Victivallis lenta: one gene and its partner. The protein of the gene in region 1 binds, or shares a complex with, the protein of each later gene. Links are inferred from orthologs where the notes say so. Each region holds a gene or a part of one and is shown in the gene's direction. Other genes may lie near its edges.

Evidence for each region.
Region 2: the proteins of uvrA (region 1) and mfd are in contact, whole or in part, in a crystal structure (PDB 4DFC), measured with the Escherichia coli proteins. The link is inferred for Victivallis lenta from one-to-one orthologs.

What each region holds. Positions count from the first base shown.
Region 1 is NZ_VUNS01000004.1:141,347-148,272, forward strand. The notes cover bases 2,362-5,792. They hold uvrA (excinuclease ABC subunit UvrA), read left to right. Parts: upstream 2,362-2,727; coding sequence 2,728-5,592; downstream 5,593-5,792. Other genes in these bases: FYJ85_RS05765 (hypothetical protein), read left to right, coding at 5,779-5,792. Also shown: gltX (glutamate--tRNA ligase), read left to right, coding at 491-1,945; more of FYJ85_RS05765, read left to right, coding at 5,793-6,180; FYJ85_RS05770 (hypothetical protein), read left to right, coding at 6,226-6,606; replication restart helicase PriA, read left to right, coding at 6,732-6,926. UniProt on the Escherichia coli protein: The UvrABC repair system catalyzes the recognition and processing of DNA lesions. UvrA is an ATPase and a DNA-binding protein. A damage recognition complex composed of 2 UvrA and 2 UvrB subunits scans DNA for abnormalities.
Region 2 is NZ_VUNS01000020.1:39,885-47,248, forward strand. The notes cover bases 2,126-5,994. They hold mfd (transcription-repair coupling factor), read left to right. Parts: upstream 2,126-2,491; coding sequence 2,492-5,794; downstream 5,795-5,994. Other genes in these bases: FYJ85_RS23235 (sigma-70 family RNA polymerase sigma factor), read right to left, coding at 2,126-2,237; FYJ85_RS16060 (M48 family metalloprotease), read left to right, coding at 5,791-5,994. In the rest of the region: FYJ85_RS16045 (Gfo/Idh/MocA family protein), read left to right, coding at 1-874; more of FYJ85_RS23235, read right to left, coding at 966-2,125; more of FYJ85_RS16060, read left to right, coding at 5,995-7,364. UniProt on the Escherichia coli protein: Couples transcription and DNA repair by recognizing RNA polymerase (RNAP) stalled at DNA lesions. Mediates ATP-dependent release of RNAP and its truncated transcript from the DNA, and recruitment of nucleotide excision repair machinery to the damaged site.

The sequences.
Region 1 (6,926 bases):
CTTCTTTGCGCGGCTCCGCCCCGGCCGCCGCCCCTACCGGCGATAAAACACCGCCCCCGGTATCAACTCCGGGAATTCTTTTTCTCATGAGGAAGAAGAATGTTACATACAGGATTACATATAGAAGACAGGAATTTGAGAGCCGGCAAGGAAATCAGCGTTATCATCATCGGCAAATGTAACTATTTGACAGCCAAAGGACAGGAATGGCATCTCCAATGGGAGTCGAACCCATGTTGCCGGGATGAGAACCCGGTGTCCTAGGCCACTAGACGATGGAGACATGCCCTTGAGACATCATTTAATATAACCGGCCCGGGAGAAATGTCAAACCGGATTGCAAAAAAAATCTGTTTTTTACCGGGAGAAAAGCGGTTTGAGAGAGGGCCGGAGTTGTAATCCGGGCGATTTCGCTGTACATTAATCAGATCGTATCGGCAGTTAACCATGCGGACGGCCACGGTTCCGCAGCAACCCAGAGTAAATGAAAATGCCCGGTAAAACAGTCAGAACCAGATTTGCTCCGAGTCCGACCGGATTCATGCATGTCGGCAACCTTCGGACCGCGCTCTATGCGTTTCTGCTCGCGCGTTCGCAGAACGGAAAATTCATCCTCCGCATCGAAGATACCGATCAGGCACGCTATGTGGAGGGAGCGGTCGATGTGATCTACAAGACGCTCGAATCCGCCGGGATCACCCATGACGAAGGGCCTGACGTCGGCGGCGATTTCGGACCGTATATCCAGAGTGAACGCAAGAAACTCTATCTCCCCTATGCCGAGGAGCTCGTGAAAAAGGGCGCCGCCTATTACTGCTTCTGCGACAAGCAGGAGGCCGCCGATCCCGCCCCGGAGGGCGACCCGGCCGTCTCCGGCTATGACGGCCGCTGCCGGAATCTCGACCCGGAGACCGTCGCCGCGAACCTGGCCGCCGGGAAACCGTATGTGATCCGGCAGAAGATCGACAAGGACGGCGTTTCAACCTATCACGACGCTGTTTACGGCGAAATCACCATCGAGAACAAGGTTCTCGACGACCAGATCCTGATCAAGCGGGACGGCATGCCGACCTATAACTTCGCAAATGTGATCGACGACCACACCATGGGCATCACCCACGTCGTGCGTGGCTGCGAGTATCTTTCGAGCACGCCGAAGTATAATCTGCTCTACCGGGCCTTCGGCTGGGAGGTTCCGGAATATGTGCACCTGCCGCTCATCATGGGCCGCGACGCGGAGGGAAATGTCTCGAAGCTGTCAAAGCGGCACGGTTCCGTGAGCTTCGAAGGGCTCGTCGCCGAAGGTTATCTGCCGGCAGCGGTCATCAATTATATCGCGCTGCTCGGCTGGTCGCCGAAGAACGACCGCGAAATTTTCTCGCTCGCCGAACTCGAACAGATCTTCAATGTGAACGGCCTCAATAAATCCGCCGCCGTGTTCGACTACGACAAGCTGACCTGGATGAACGGCGAATACATCAAGGCGCTTTCGCCGGAGGCGTTCGCCGCGCTGGCGTTCCCGTTTTCGAAGCTGGCGGGAACGGCTCTTGAGGAGAAATGGCCGCTCATTGCGCCGCTCCTGCAGCAGAGAGTCGAGAAGCTGACCGATATTCCGGAGAAGATCGGGTTCCTGTCGGAACAGCCGGACTATTCCGCCGAGCTTTTCCGCAACAAGAAAAGCAAAGCCACGCCTGAAACCGCAAAAGCGGCGCTGGAGGCGCTCATCCCCGAATTTGAAGCGCTTGAGGCCTGGGACGTCGAGTCTCTGAATGCAGTCATGACCCGTTACGCCGAAGCGCAGGGGGTGAAGATCGGCCAGCCGATGTGGGCGATCCGGATCGGAGTGTCGGGGCTGGCCGTCACTCCGGGAGGCCCCTCCGAAATCATGACCATTCTCGGCAGGGAGGAATCCCTGCGCCGGCTGCAGCTCGCCCGGCAGAAATAACCGGATGCCGTGCAGCCGTTCCATGCACCCTGACCGGCAGGGTGCAGACCCTTGATGCCACAACACGCCGGTTGGGAGCGCTTGCGCGACCGGGTTCAGGGCCATTCGGCCCTGGCGAGGTTCCAAGGGGCGCGGAGCCCCTTGGCGGAGTTTGAGGCAGCGCCTCAAGCTGCCCCGGGCAAAGCCCCTGCGCAAAAATCCGCAACAAAGTTGCGGTGCTTTGCACGGTGTGAGCGACGCGGCGAACGCCGCGGAGCGGTCAAAGGGTCTGCCGCGTTGCAAATCCGGTCAACTACGATCGACCGGAGCCGCAAACATTGCTTGAATGCGAGCTGTCAAGGTTGTAGACAGGGGGATGCGCGCCCCTTCCGGGGCGCGGTCTTTTTGCGCATCCGCGCAACAGACCGTGCGGGCTCCCCGTCCGAATCTCCGATTCGGTTTGTGAGCTGGTCGGTACGCACGCAGGCTGCCTCCGGCGGCCGGGGCGCTTCGCCCCCGAACCCCAGACCGGCAGGGTGCCGGTGCCGACGGCGGCTCTGCCGCCTTGCAGTTCCGGTCAACAACGATTGACCGGATTTGTGAGCTGGTCGGTACGCACGCAGGCTGCCTCCGGCGGCCGGGGCGCTTCGCCCCCTCCGCGCCAGGACAGGAAGGCCCTGCCCCCGGCCGGGCAGATACGCCCCATGCGGCAATCGCGCCTTCGCGTATTTTTTTCGAAACCCGAGTATATTTTTTCCGATTTCATTATATATTAATGAGATTGAAGAAAGGATTGCAGTTCAATGTTTGAAAAGATACAGATACGCGGGGCGTCGCAGCATAATCTGAAAAACGTCGATGTGACGATTCCCCGCAATCAGTTCGTCGTCGTCACCGGGCTCTCGGGCTCCGGGAAATCGTCGCTCGCGTTCGACACGCTTTATGCGGAAGGACAGCGGCGTTACGTCGAAAGCCTCTCCGCCTACGCCCGGCAGTTCCTCGACCGGATGCAGAAGCCGAAGGTCGAACATATCGAGGGCCTCTCGCCGGCAATCGCGATCGAACAGCGAACGGCCGGCGGCACGCCGCGGTCGACGGTCGCCACCGTGACCGAAATTTATGATTATCTGCGCCTGCTGTATGCGCATGTCGGGATTCCGCACTGTCCGCACTGCGGGCGGAAGCTCGAGTCGCAGTCGGCCGAGGCGATCGCGAAGCAGCTGCTCGCCCTGAAGCCGGGAAGGAAGATGGTGATCCTGTCCCCGTTCGTCAGCGGCAAAAAGGGCGAGCACCGCGACGTGCTCGATACGATCCGCAACGAAGGATTCGTCCGCGCCCGCATCGACGGGAAGATCGTCCCGCTCGACGGAGAAGATTTGCCGGTGCTCGAAAAGACGAAGCGGCATACCGTGGAAGCGGTGGTGGACCGCCTGATCACCGGAAAGCTCGAACCGTCGCGCCTGACCGATTCGGTCGAGCTCGCCCTGCGCCACGGCAGCGGCACATTGACCGTCCTGCTCGATGCGCCGGAGGGGGAAGAACCCGAATTCCGCGAGGAGTCGTTCAGCGAAAATCTCGCCTGCGTCCACTGCGGCGTCTCCTACGGCGAACTTCTGCCGCGCAATTTCTCATTCAATTCGCCGTACGGGGCGTGTCCGCACTGCAACGGGCTCGGCATCCAGCAGGTCATGGACCCCGCGAAGGTCGTGCCCGACCCGTCGCTGTCGATCAAAAACGGGGCGATTCCGGGCTGGCGACGCGGTCCGCGCCATCTGATCATCTACTACAATCTGCTGCTGCGCAAGCTGGCCGAGTGGCTGAAGGAGCCGGACATGCTGACCATGCCGTTCGAAAAGCTGCCGGAGAAGGTGCGCCGCACCATCCTGTACGGCAGCGGCAGCGAACCGCTCGAATTTGAATACCGGATGCACGGTAAAAAGTACCGCTGGAGCAAGCCGTTCGAAGGCGTGCTCGACAACCTGCGCCGCCGCATGGAAGAGACCGAATCCGACTCCGTGCGCGAGCGGCTGAGCGAATACCTGAGTCCGCAGGAGTGCCCGGTCTGCCATGGCGCGCGGCTGAATCCGGTCAGCCTCGCGGTGACGGTCGGCGGTCTCGGCCTCGACAAATTCAACGCGCTTTCGGTCGAAGCCGCGAAGGAGTTCGTCTGCGGTCTGAAGCTCGAAGGCGAACACGCGGTGATCGCCGGAGACATCCTGAAGGAGATCCGGAGCCGCCTGACCTTTCTGAGCGACGTCGGGTTGAACTATCTGACGCTGAACCGGGTGTCGAGCACGCTTTCGGGCGGCGAGGCGCAGCGGATCCGGCTGGCGACCCAGCTCGGCTGCGGGCTGGTCGGCGTCCTGTACATTCTCGACGAACCGTCGATCGGACTGCACCAGCGCGACAACGACCGGCTGCTCGACACGCTGGAAAAGCTGCGCGACATCGGCAACACCGTGCTTGTGGTCGAACACGACCTCGATACGATCCTGCGGGCGGACTATGTGCTCGACCTCGGCCCCGGAGCCGGCGTGCGCGGCGGCGAACTCGTCGCATACGGCACGCCGCCCGAAATTCCGTCCTTTCCGCGTTCGCTGACCGGCGACTATCTGGCCGGGCGCCGGAAAATCGCGCTGCCGGAGAAGCGCAATCCCGGCAACGGGAAATCGCTGAAAATCCGCGGCGCCGCGCTGAACAACCTCAAAAAAGCCGATGTCGAAATTCCGCTCGGGACTTTCACCTGCGTGACCGGCGTCTCCGGCTCCGGCAAAAGTTCGCTCATCAACGGCATTCTGGTCCGCGCGCTGAATGCGAAGCAGGGCATTCAGGACCTGCCCCCCGGGAAGCATACGGCAATCGAGGGGCTCGAGCACGTGGACAAGGCGATCGTGATCGACCAGAGCCCGATCGGGCGCACGCCGCGTTCGAACCCGGCGACCTACACCGACGCGTTCGGCGGCATCCGCAAGCTCTTTTCGGAACTGCCGGAATCGAAGGTGCGCGGCTACGGCCCCGGCCGGTTCAGCTTCAATGTGAAGGGCGGCCGCTGCGAGGAGTGCAAAGGGGACGGCATCAAGAAGATCGAGATGCAGTTCCTCTCCGACGTCTATGTCGAATGCTCGGCCTGCGGCGGCCGGCGGTTCAACAAGGAGACGCTCGGCGTTTCCTACAAGAAGAAAAACATCGCCGACGTGCTCGACATGACCGTGAACCAGGCGGTGGACTTCTTCAGCGCGATTCCGTCGCTGGCGCGCAAGTTCAAGACGCTGCAGGATGTCGGGCTCGGATACATCACGCTCGGACAGCCGGCCACGACGCTGTCGGGCGGCGAGGCGCAGCGGGTCAAGCTGGCTGCCGAGCTTGCGCGGATTCCGCGCGGGCACACGGTCTACATTCTCGACGAGCCGACCACCGGGCTGCACCTCGCGGACATCGACCAGCTGCTGCGGGTGCTCTACCGGCTGCGCGACATGGGCAACACCGTGATCGTGATCGAACACAACCTCGACGTGATCAAGACGGCGGACCATATCATCGACATGGGTCCCGAAGGCGGCGACAACGGCGGCCGGGTCATCGCCAGCGGCACGCCGGAGGAGGTGGCGAAGGTGAAAAAGTCGCATACCGGACAATACCTGAAGAAATATCTGAATGCGGGAAAATGAGCAAGAACTCCGTTTCTCCGAAATTTACGCCGGAGGCGGCTTGCATTCTTTTGAGGGGATGTTATATTTAAAAAAACGAATTCCCAGCAGGAATGAAGAGGGGGAAATTGCTTTCGGCGCAGTTTCGTGCGAATCTCCGGCGAACGCATTTCCCGGTTCAAAATAATCAACATAAGGATCGATGAAATGAAGAAAAAAATCGCGTTTCTGTTCGCCCTGACCGGCGCGGCACTCCTGTTCGCGGGCTGCTCCTCGCTGCAGACTGCCGGGACCTCGAAGTTCAACGGCCAGAAAATCACCGCCTCCGGCAACGGCGTGGCGCACATCTCCGGCTACAGCAGCGGCCTCTACCTCCTGTGGATTCCGCTGATCGTCGGTTCGACCGAGAACCCGGGCGCCATCACCTTCGGCGAAGATTCCTGCAACGTCACTGCCGTGACGAAGATGGTCACCGGCAAGAGCAAAGAGATGAAAGCCGCCAAGACGGTCGACCTCGTCTCCAGCAGCAGCAGCTTCAACATTCCGGTTCCGATTCCGTTCATCTTCAACTGGAAGTCGGTCACGGTTTCGGGCAATGCGGCCAACTGAGCCGGCATCGGTACGGATCATCTTTAAACACAGGAATTTATTGACATGAAAAAGATTATGTTTCTTCTTTCCGTCGCTGCCGTCGGGCTGCTTTTCGCCGGATGCGCCAGCGTTGAGGCCGTCCAGAACCCGAACCTGAACGGCGAGAACATTTCGCTCTCCGGCACGCCGGTCGCGCACCTGAACGCCCAGAACTGGGGCATCTACCTCTTCTCGATTCCGCTCCTGACCGGTTCGACCGATGCAGTCGGCAGCATCGCCGTGCTGCAGGACACCGTGAACGTCGACTCGATGATTCCGGTCATCACCGCGAAGAGCAAGGAACTCAAGGCGAGCCAGACGCTCGACCTCGCGTCGCAGTATTCGGTCGGCGGATTCATTTTCTACTCCCGCTCGATCAACATCTCCGCGAACGCAGTGAAGTAACGCTTCGGGCATTTGCCGGAAAAAAGCCGTTTCCTCCGGGGAACGGCTTTTTTTTGCCGGGCGGCGTATTGCATTCGGCTGTGTCCCCCGGTATATTATCCGGCGTGATGGATGAAAGGATACGCATGGCTGTTGCAAAGGTGATCGTCGACCTTGCCCTCGACAAGGAGTTCGACTATGAGATTCCGGAGGAGCTGGCGGAGCGCGTCAAGGTCGGCACAATGGTCAGTGTGCCGTTCGGCAAATCGCGGCGCGAGGGGTATGTTCTGAGCCTCGCCGAAACAAGCAGCTTCGCCGGGACGGTCAAGCCGATCCTCGGC
Region 2 (7,364 bases), on another replicon or contig:
GCGCGGCTTTGCCGCGGAGCACGGCGCGGACGGCATCCACACCGACCTCACCGCACTGGCGGAGGACGCCGGAATCGACGCGGTCTATATCGCCAGCCCGAACAGCCTGCATTTCGAGCAGGCGGCGCTCATGCTGTCGCACGGGAAGCACGTGCTGCTGGAGAAGCCGGCCGCCTCGAACCGGCGGGAGCTGTCCAAATTGCTGGAGATCGCGAAGACGAACCGGGTCATCCTGCTCGAAGCGATGCGCTCGGTGTTCGACCCCGGCTTTGCGGCCGTTGAACAGGCGCTGCCGCGGCTTGGCAGAATCCGCCGTGCGAGTTTTCAATACTGCCAATATTCGTCGCGTTACGACAAATTCAAAGCCGGAATCATCGAAAACGCCTTCAACCCGGCCTACTCCAACGGAGCGCTGATGGATATCGGCGTCTACTGCGTGCATCCGCTGGTCCGGCTGTTCGGCCGCCCGGACCGGATTCTGGCTGATGCGGTGATTCTCGACAACGGCGTGGACGGCGCCGGAACGATCCTGGCCGGATACGACTGCGGCATGCAGGCGGAGCTGGTCTATTCGAAAATCACAAACAGCCGGGTTCCCAGCCAGATTCAGGGAGAGGAAGGCAGCATGGTGATCCGGGAGATCGCAAATCCGCGCGAAGTCACGATTTTTTACCGGAACGGCGGGGAGGAGACGGTCTTCGCCGGGCCCGATCGCCGGAACATGATTTTCGAAGTGCGGGAGTGGGTCCGGCTGATCCGGGAGGGCGCCCCCGACAACCCGCACAACCGCTATTCCCTGCTGGAGCTCGAAGTCATGGACGAGGCGCGCCGTCAGACCGGAATCCGCTTCCCGGCGGACGACATCAGGCCCTGATCCTTCCCTCGTCATCGCAACGGCAAAAAAAACAGGAGCCGAAGGACAGCCTGCCCTCCGCTCCCGCGTCGTTGCCGCACCGGTTGAACGGTCAGTCGGCGGCGAAGCCGGCTTCATCCACCAGCAACTGCTTCAGCTTTGAAAGCGCCTGATTCTGGATCTGGCGGACACGTTCGCGGGTGCGGCCGATCTCCTGACTGACCTCTTCGAGGGTCAGCGGCCGGTTGCCGCGCAGCCCGAACCGCATTTCAAGGATGCGCCGTTCGCGTTCTTCCAGTTTCTCGAGCAGGTCCATCAGCCGGAACACCGATTCGACGTCGCCGAGAATCTGGTCGGGCGTCATGGCGTGACGGTCCGGAATGATATCCTGGAATTCGCCCTCCTCCCCCTGCTGGATCGGGTCATGCAGCGAAAAGGTGCGCAGATCGGCGAGCCGGAGTCCGGCCACGGTGCGTTCACTGAAGTCGAGATGCTCGGCGATTTCGGCGTCGGTCGGTTCACGCCCGAGCTCTTCGGTCAGTTTCATGCGGACGGATTTGATCTTGTTGATCTTGCCGGCCGACTGCACCGGGATGCGGATGGTGCGGCTCTGGTTTGCGAGCGCGCGGCGCATCGACTGTTTGATCCACCAGGCTGCATAGCTGGAAAATTTCGCGCCCTTGGCCGGATCGAATTTCTCGACCGCGCGCATAAGGCCGATATTGCCTTCGCTGATGAGGTCCAGAAGCGGCAGCCCCAGCCCCTTGAAGTCGTGGGCGATCTTGACCACCAGACGGAGATTCGCCTTGATCAGCGTCGAACGCGCATCTTCGTGACGGTCCTCATCGCAGCCGTGAATGGCATCTGCCAGCTCGGCCTCTTCCTTCTTGTTCACGAGCGGAATACGGGCGATCTCGCCCATATAGACCTTCATCGTATCGTTCTTGGCGCCGGCCACCACTTTGGAGTCAAGCGCGATCTTGCGGGCCGATTCCTTCTCCTGCTTGGTACGGGGACGGGCGACAGCGGAAACATCGACGGCCTTGCGGCGGCTTTTCGCAACGCTTTCGGGAACCTCCCTGAAGCTCTCCTCCTCGTCGGCAGCCGGAGCAACCGGCTTCGCGGCGGCCCCCTTCGGCATGAACTTGGTCGGCGGAGCTTCAACCTTCCTGATCAGCAGCTTGCCCTTCGGCCGCGGATCGGCGGAAGGGGCCTCGCTCTCTTCCGGCAGCTCGTCCGGAACATCGAGACGTCTCGCCGACTCCTCCTCCCCGGCTGCGGAAACCCGGATGGATTTCCTGAGTTTGACTTCTTCATCAAGGCCGGCGGTCACTTCGCCCGCCCGGTCCTTCCCGAGATTCGACCCACTCTTTTTCACAGGCATAACGGTCCCCAACTCTTCCGCAAAACGAAAACGATTCACCGAATACATTTTCCCATGCGGAAACATGAAAAAAATTGAAATTTATAAAAAAATAATGCCGTATCCACTATAAAAAATCGGCTTTCCGGCATATAATAAAACGAGCACAGAAGATACGAACCGCCGGGAACCGGCAAATTGATCAAATGCTCAATAAACGTGTTTCCACAAATTTACCAAGATAAAGCTTTCCTGCTGAAAGTCAAGTCATTAAAATGAGAAACTGGAAAAAAATACTGAAAAAACAGCTGGAAACCGGCGGAGATGCCGGAATCAGCCGTTCCGGAGTCGATCCGGGCAGCATCGCCTTCCTTCTGATCCAGGCCGTCAGGAAACTCGGCAAGCCTCTGGTCGCGGCGTTTCCGGAGCTCAAGCTGGCCGACCGCGCGGCGGCGGAGTGCGAAGCCGCCGCGGCGCTGACCGGCATCCCGCTGCGCATACTCCCGATCCCGGAATGCGGCCGGGGCAAACTGCTGTTTCCGGGGGGAGAGGCGCGGCGGGCACGGGCGCTCAACGCGGCGCTGACCGATGCCTTCGATCTTTACATCGGGAGTGTCCACGCCCTGACTGCTCCCGCGCCGAAGCCGGCCGAAACCCGGGAGTCCACTCTGATCCTGCGCCCCGGGCTTGAAATCCCGCCCGCGGCGCTGCTCGAAAAACTGGTCAAACTCGATTACGACGACGAATACGAGGCAACCGTATCGGGTGAGTTCGCCCGGCGCGGCGGCATCGTCGACCTGTTCAGTCCGGCGCACGATTTTCCATGCCGGGTCGAATTCTTCGGGGACGAAATCGATTCGCTGCGGAGTTTCGCGCCGGAGACGCAGCGCTCAACCGGTCCGCTTGATGAATACCGGGTGATCGGCCGGGCCGGCATCACGGCCGGGGGCGCGGCCGAAGCGGACTTCTTCGACTACCTGGCCGGAGTCGACTTCTCGTTTCTCTCCGTCTATCCCGAAGCCGGACGCGAACGGCTCGGGAAATACTCGGGAGCCGAAGCCGTCGGCCGGTTGGACGAAATCGACCGGCTCTGTGCAAAGCGGGAGGGCTCTTTCGCTTTTTACGACAGTACCGAAGGGGCCTTCCACCCCGAAACGCCGCCTTCGGAAATCGAACCGCCGCTGCCGTCACCGGAGACGGACGGCGGAAGCGTATTCGCGCCGGAAGCGCGCGAAGGCGCCTGCCGGATGGCCCGGCAACTGCTGGAGGACCACCTGCGCCGGGCGCTCGAAACCGGTTATGAGGTCGTGCTGGTCGCGCCCCACCGGGAGAATCTCCCCGCGCTGCGGGCCTACTGCCGCCGCATGGGACTTGATACGGCCGGACTCTCCTGCGATGCGGCACGACTCGGGTGCGGTTTCTCCCTGCCGGAAGAAAAACTGCTGGTCATCACCGAACGGGAGCTGGTCACCTGCGGCTACACGCACGACCCGCACGAACTCGAACTCGAAGAGGCGCTCGAAGAACAGGCCGCCGCCGAAGTCGAACCGGAACCGGTCCGGGTCCCGGAGTTTTCGCTGGCCGACCTCGACTACGGCGATTACGCCGTCCATCTCGACCACGGCATCGGCATCTTCCGCGGCTTCAAGACACTGAATACGCGGGGAATCGTCCGGGAAGTCCTCACCCTCGAATACAAGGACGGCCAGCTGCTTTACGTGCCGCTTCTGCAGGCCCACAAAGTCAGCCGCTACCTCGGCAGCCCCGGCAAGGTGCATCTTCACGCGCTCGGCGGCGCGAAGTGGGGCAGAGACAAGGAGTCGGCGCGCCACGGCGTGCGCTCCTATGCGGCGGACATGCTGCGTCTGCAGGCGATGCGGCAGTCGGCTCCCGGCATCGTGTTCCCGAAGGACAACGGCGAATGCCGCGCGTTCGTCCGGGCCTTTCCGTTCTCCGACACGCCGGATCAGCGCCGTTCGACCGACGAGGTGTTCGCGGATATGGAGTCGTCCCGGCCGATGGACCGGCTGCTCTGCGGCGACGTCGGCTACGGAAAAACCGAGATCGCGATGCGGGCCGCCTTCAAAGCGGTCGAAGCCGGCTATCAGGTTGCGATCCTCGCCCCGACGACCGTGCTGGCCCAGCAGCACTACAACAGCTTCCGCGAACGGTTCGCGGAGTATCCGTTCACGATCGAGGTGCTGAGCCGGTTCCGGACCGGCGCCGAGCAGGGCGACATCATGCGGCGCGTCGGCACCGGCGGCATCGACATCCTGATCGGGACCCACCGGCTCTGCAACCCGGAGCTGCGCTTCCGGAACCTCGGGCTGGTCGTGATCGACGAGGAGCAGCGGTTCGGCGTCAAACACAAGGAGCGGCTGCGCCGGTTCCGGGCCGAAGTCGATGTGCTGACCATGTCCGCCACGCCGATTCCGCGGACGCTCTACCTCGCCATGGCCGGTGCGCGCGACCTCTCGACGCTGATGACCGCGCCGAAGCTGCGGCTGCCGGTCAAGACGGTCATCGCCCCCGAAGAGGACAACCTCGTCGAACAGGCGATCCGGGCCGAACTCGCCCGCGGCGGGCAGGTCTACTACCTGCACAACCGGGTGCGCACGATCGACGAAAAGGCGAAGCAGCTGAAAAAGCTGATTCCGGAAGCCCGCTTCGCGGTCGCCCACGGCCAGATGCACGAACACGAGCTTGAGGAGGTCATGACCCGTTTCCTGCAGGGAGAAGTCGACTGCCTGATCTGCAGCACGATCATCGAATCGGGACTCGACGTGCCGAATGCGAACACGATTCTCATCGAACGCGCCGACCGCTTCGGGCTGGCCGAACTCTACCAGCTGCGCGGCCGGGTCGGACGGTGGAAGCATCAGGCCTATGCATACATGCTCCTGCCGAAAAGCCAGCTGGTCAGCACCGACGCGCGAAAACGGCTCGCGGCGATCCGGCGCTGTTCGAACCTCGGCGCGGGTTTCCAGCTTGCTCTGCGGGACCTCGAAATCCGCGGTTCCGGGAACCTGCTCGGCAGCGAACAGTCCGGCCATCTGAACACGATCGGCTTCGATCTCTACTGCCAGCTGCTGAAGCAGGAAGTCGCCGGCCTGCGCGGCGAACGCCACGACCTGCTGCCGGAGGTCGAGCTCGGCATCGACTTCGTAAGCTTCACGCTGACCGCCCCGGAGGGGCAGCTGGCCGCGGCGTTCCCGCCCGAATATATCGGCGGCGACCGGCTGCGTCTCGACGCATACCGGAAGCTCTCGGGGCTTGAGGACGAAGCACAGCTCACCGCCTGCGGCGAAGAGCTGCGCGACCGCTTCGGGCCGCTGCCGGAACCGGTGAAAAACCTGCTCGAAGTCATCCGCCTGCGCATTCTCGCGGCGCGGGCCGGTTATGAAATTCTCACCGTCGCCGACGGCAAAGTCACCTTGAAGAATCCGGGCGGCACCATCTTCCGCATCGACGGCAAACAGCCGGTCATCAGCTACGCAAACCCGCCGAAGCTGCGGCTGAAACACCTGCTTGAGCTGCTGCGCCGGGCGAACGAAGAGAGGGAGGCACTCCACCCGTGATTCTGGAAGAGATCAACCGGAAAGATTGGGAGAGATACGAGCAGATCGCGGTTTTCCGGCAGAAACACCCGCATCTGCATCTGGCCGGATTGTGGTTTCTGATTCTCCTCTCCTTCGGCATGGCGTTTCTGGTGATCGGAGGGATCGTCTGGATCATGCTGCGCGTCTGCGCCGCGCCGGGCACGGGGATAGTCCTGCTGGTCAATGCCGTTTTTACAATCACATTCTATCTCGCCGCATTGCGCGACCGGCCGTGGAAACAGATGATGAAACTCGAACCGCGCGATTATCCGGAACTGTATCGGAAAGTCAACTGGATCGCCTGCCGGATGAAAGCTCCGAAGATTCACCGCATCTACCTTTCGGTCGAATTCAACGCGAGCGTCGGAAGCATGTTCACCTTCGTCCCCGGACTGCGGACCAACGTGCTGATGATCGGCTACCCGCTGCTCTGTTCTCTGAGTTCCAAAGGAGTGATTGCGGTTCTGGCGCATGAATTCGGGCATGTCTCCGGCGGCCATCTTTCGCGGCAGGCTCTGTTTTTTCATATCCGCCTCTTCTGGGAAGGGCTTGAACTGGGGCTTTTCGATCTGCTGCTCTACCCGTGGAAACGCTGTTTCCTGCGGAATTTCGATCTGCTGCTCCACCCGCTTCGCCGTTCGTTCGAGCAGGAGGCCGACCGGCGGATCGTCGAGTATTTCGGCCGGGATCATCAACTTGAGGCGATGGCCCGGACGGCGATGTGCAGCCGGATAATCGCCGGAGACAGAACGCTTCAACAGCTCATGATGACGCACAGCGCGGAAGAGATCGATTTTGCTGCCGCCATCCGTTCGGCACTGACCCGGGAATGCTCTTATGATGAGTGCCGGAACGGCCTGACAGCCGCCCTGGCGGAAATACCGCCGGTTTTCGACGAGCATCCGCCGTTCCGGGAGCGGGTCGGGAAATATAACGACGCAGAAAAACTTATGCCGTACGCGACAGCCGATCCGGATGCACTTGAGAAACTGCTGCATCCCGGCAAAGTGTTTTACGAACAGCTCAACGATTATTACCGCCGTTTTTTTGCGGAAGAAATTTCGGCACTTCATGCCGATTGCGAAGAATACGCCGCCCGTCTTGCGGCTTTTGATCCCGAAGCGGTCAATGATGAACCGGAGGCGATCAGATTTCTCGAATTTCTGGAATCAATCGGCCGGAAAAAGGAGTATGAACAGCTTCTGGCCGCCGCGCGAAAGCGTTTCCCCGGCTCCCTGTCGCTCCGCGGCCTTTCCCTGGTCAGGCAGCTCGAACAAAGCGGAACGGAAGAGGGACAAAAAACGTTGATCGCCCAGATGGAAACGATCCTTTCCGAAGCGCCGCTGATGATTTACCAACTCAACGATCCGCTGATGAACTACTATTTGAGGCATGGAGAAAATGAATCCATCAAGCGGCTGCTGGATTTGCGCGACTCCGGGCTGCGCCGCGAGCAGCATCGCCTGATGCAGCCGCTGAGTGTGCGGGACGATTTGCGGCCGGCCGGCTGGAATGATTATGAAAAGGAAGAATTAAGAAAAGCATTTGC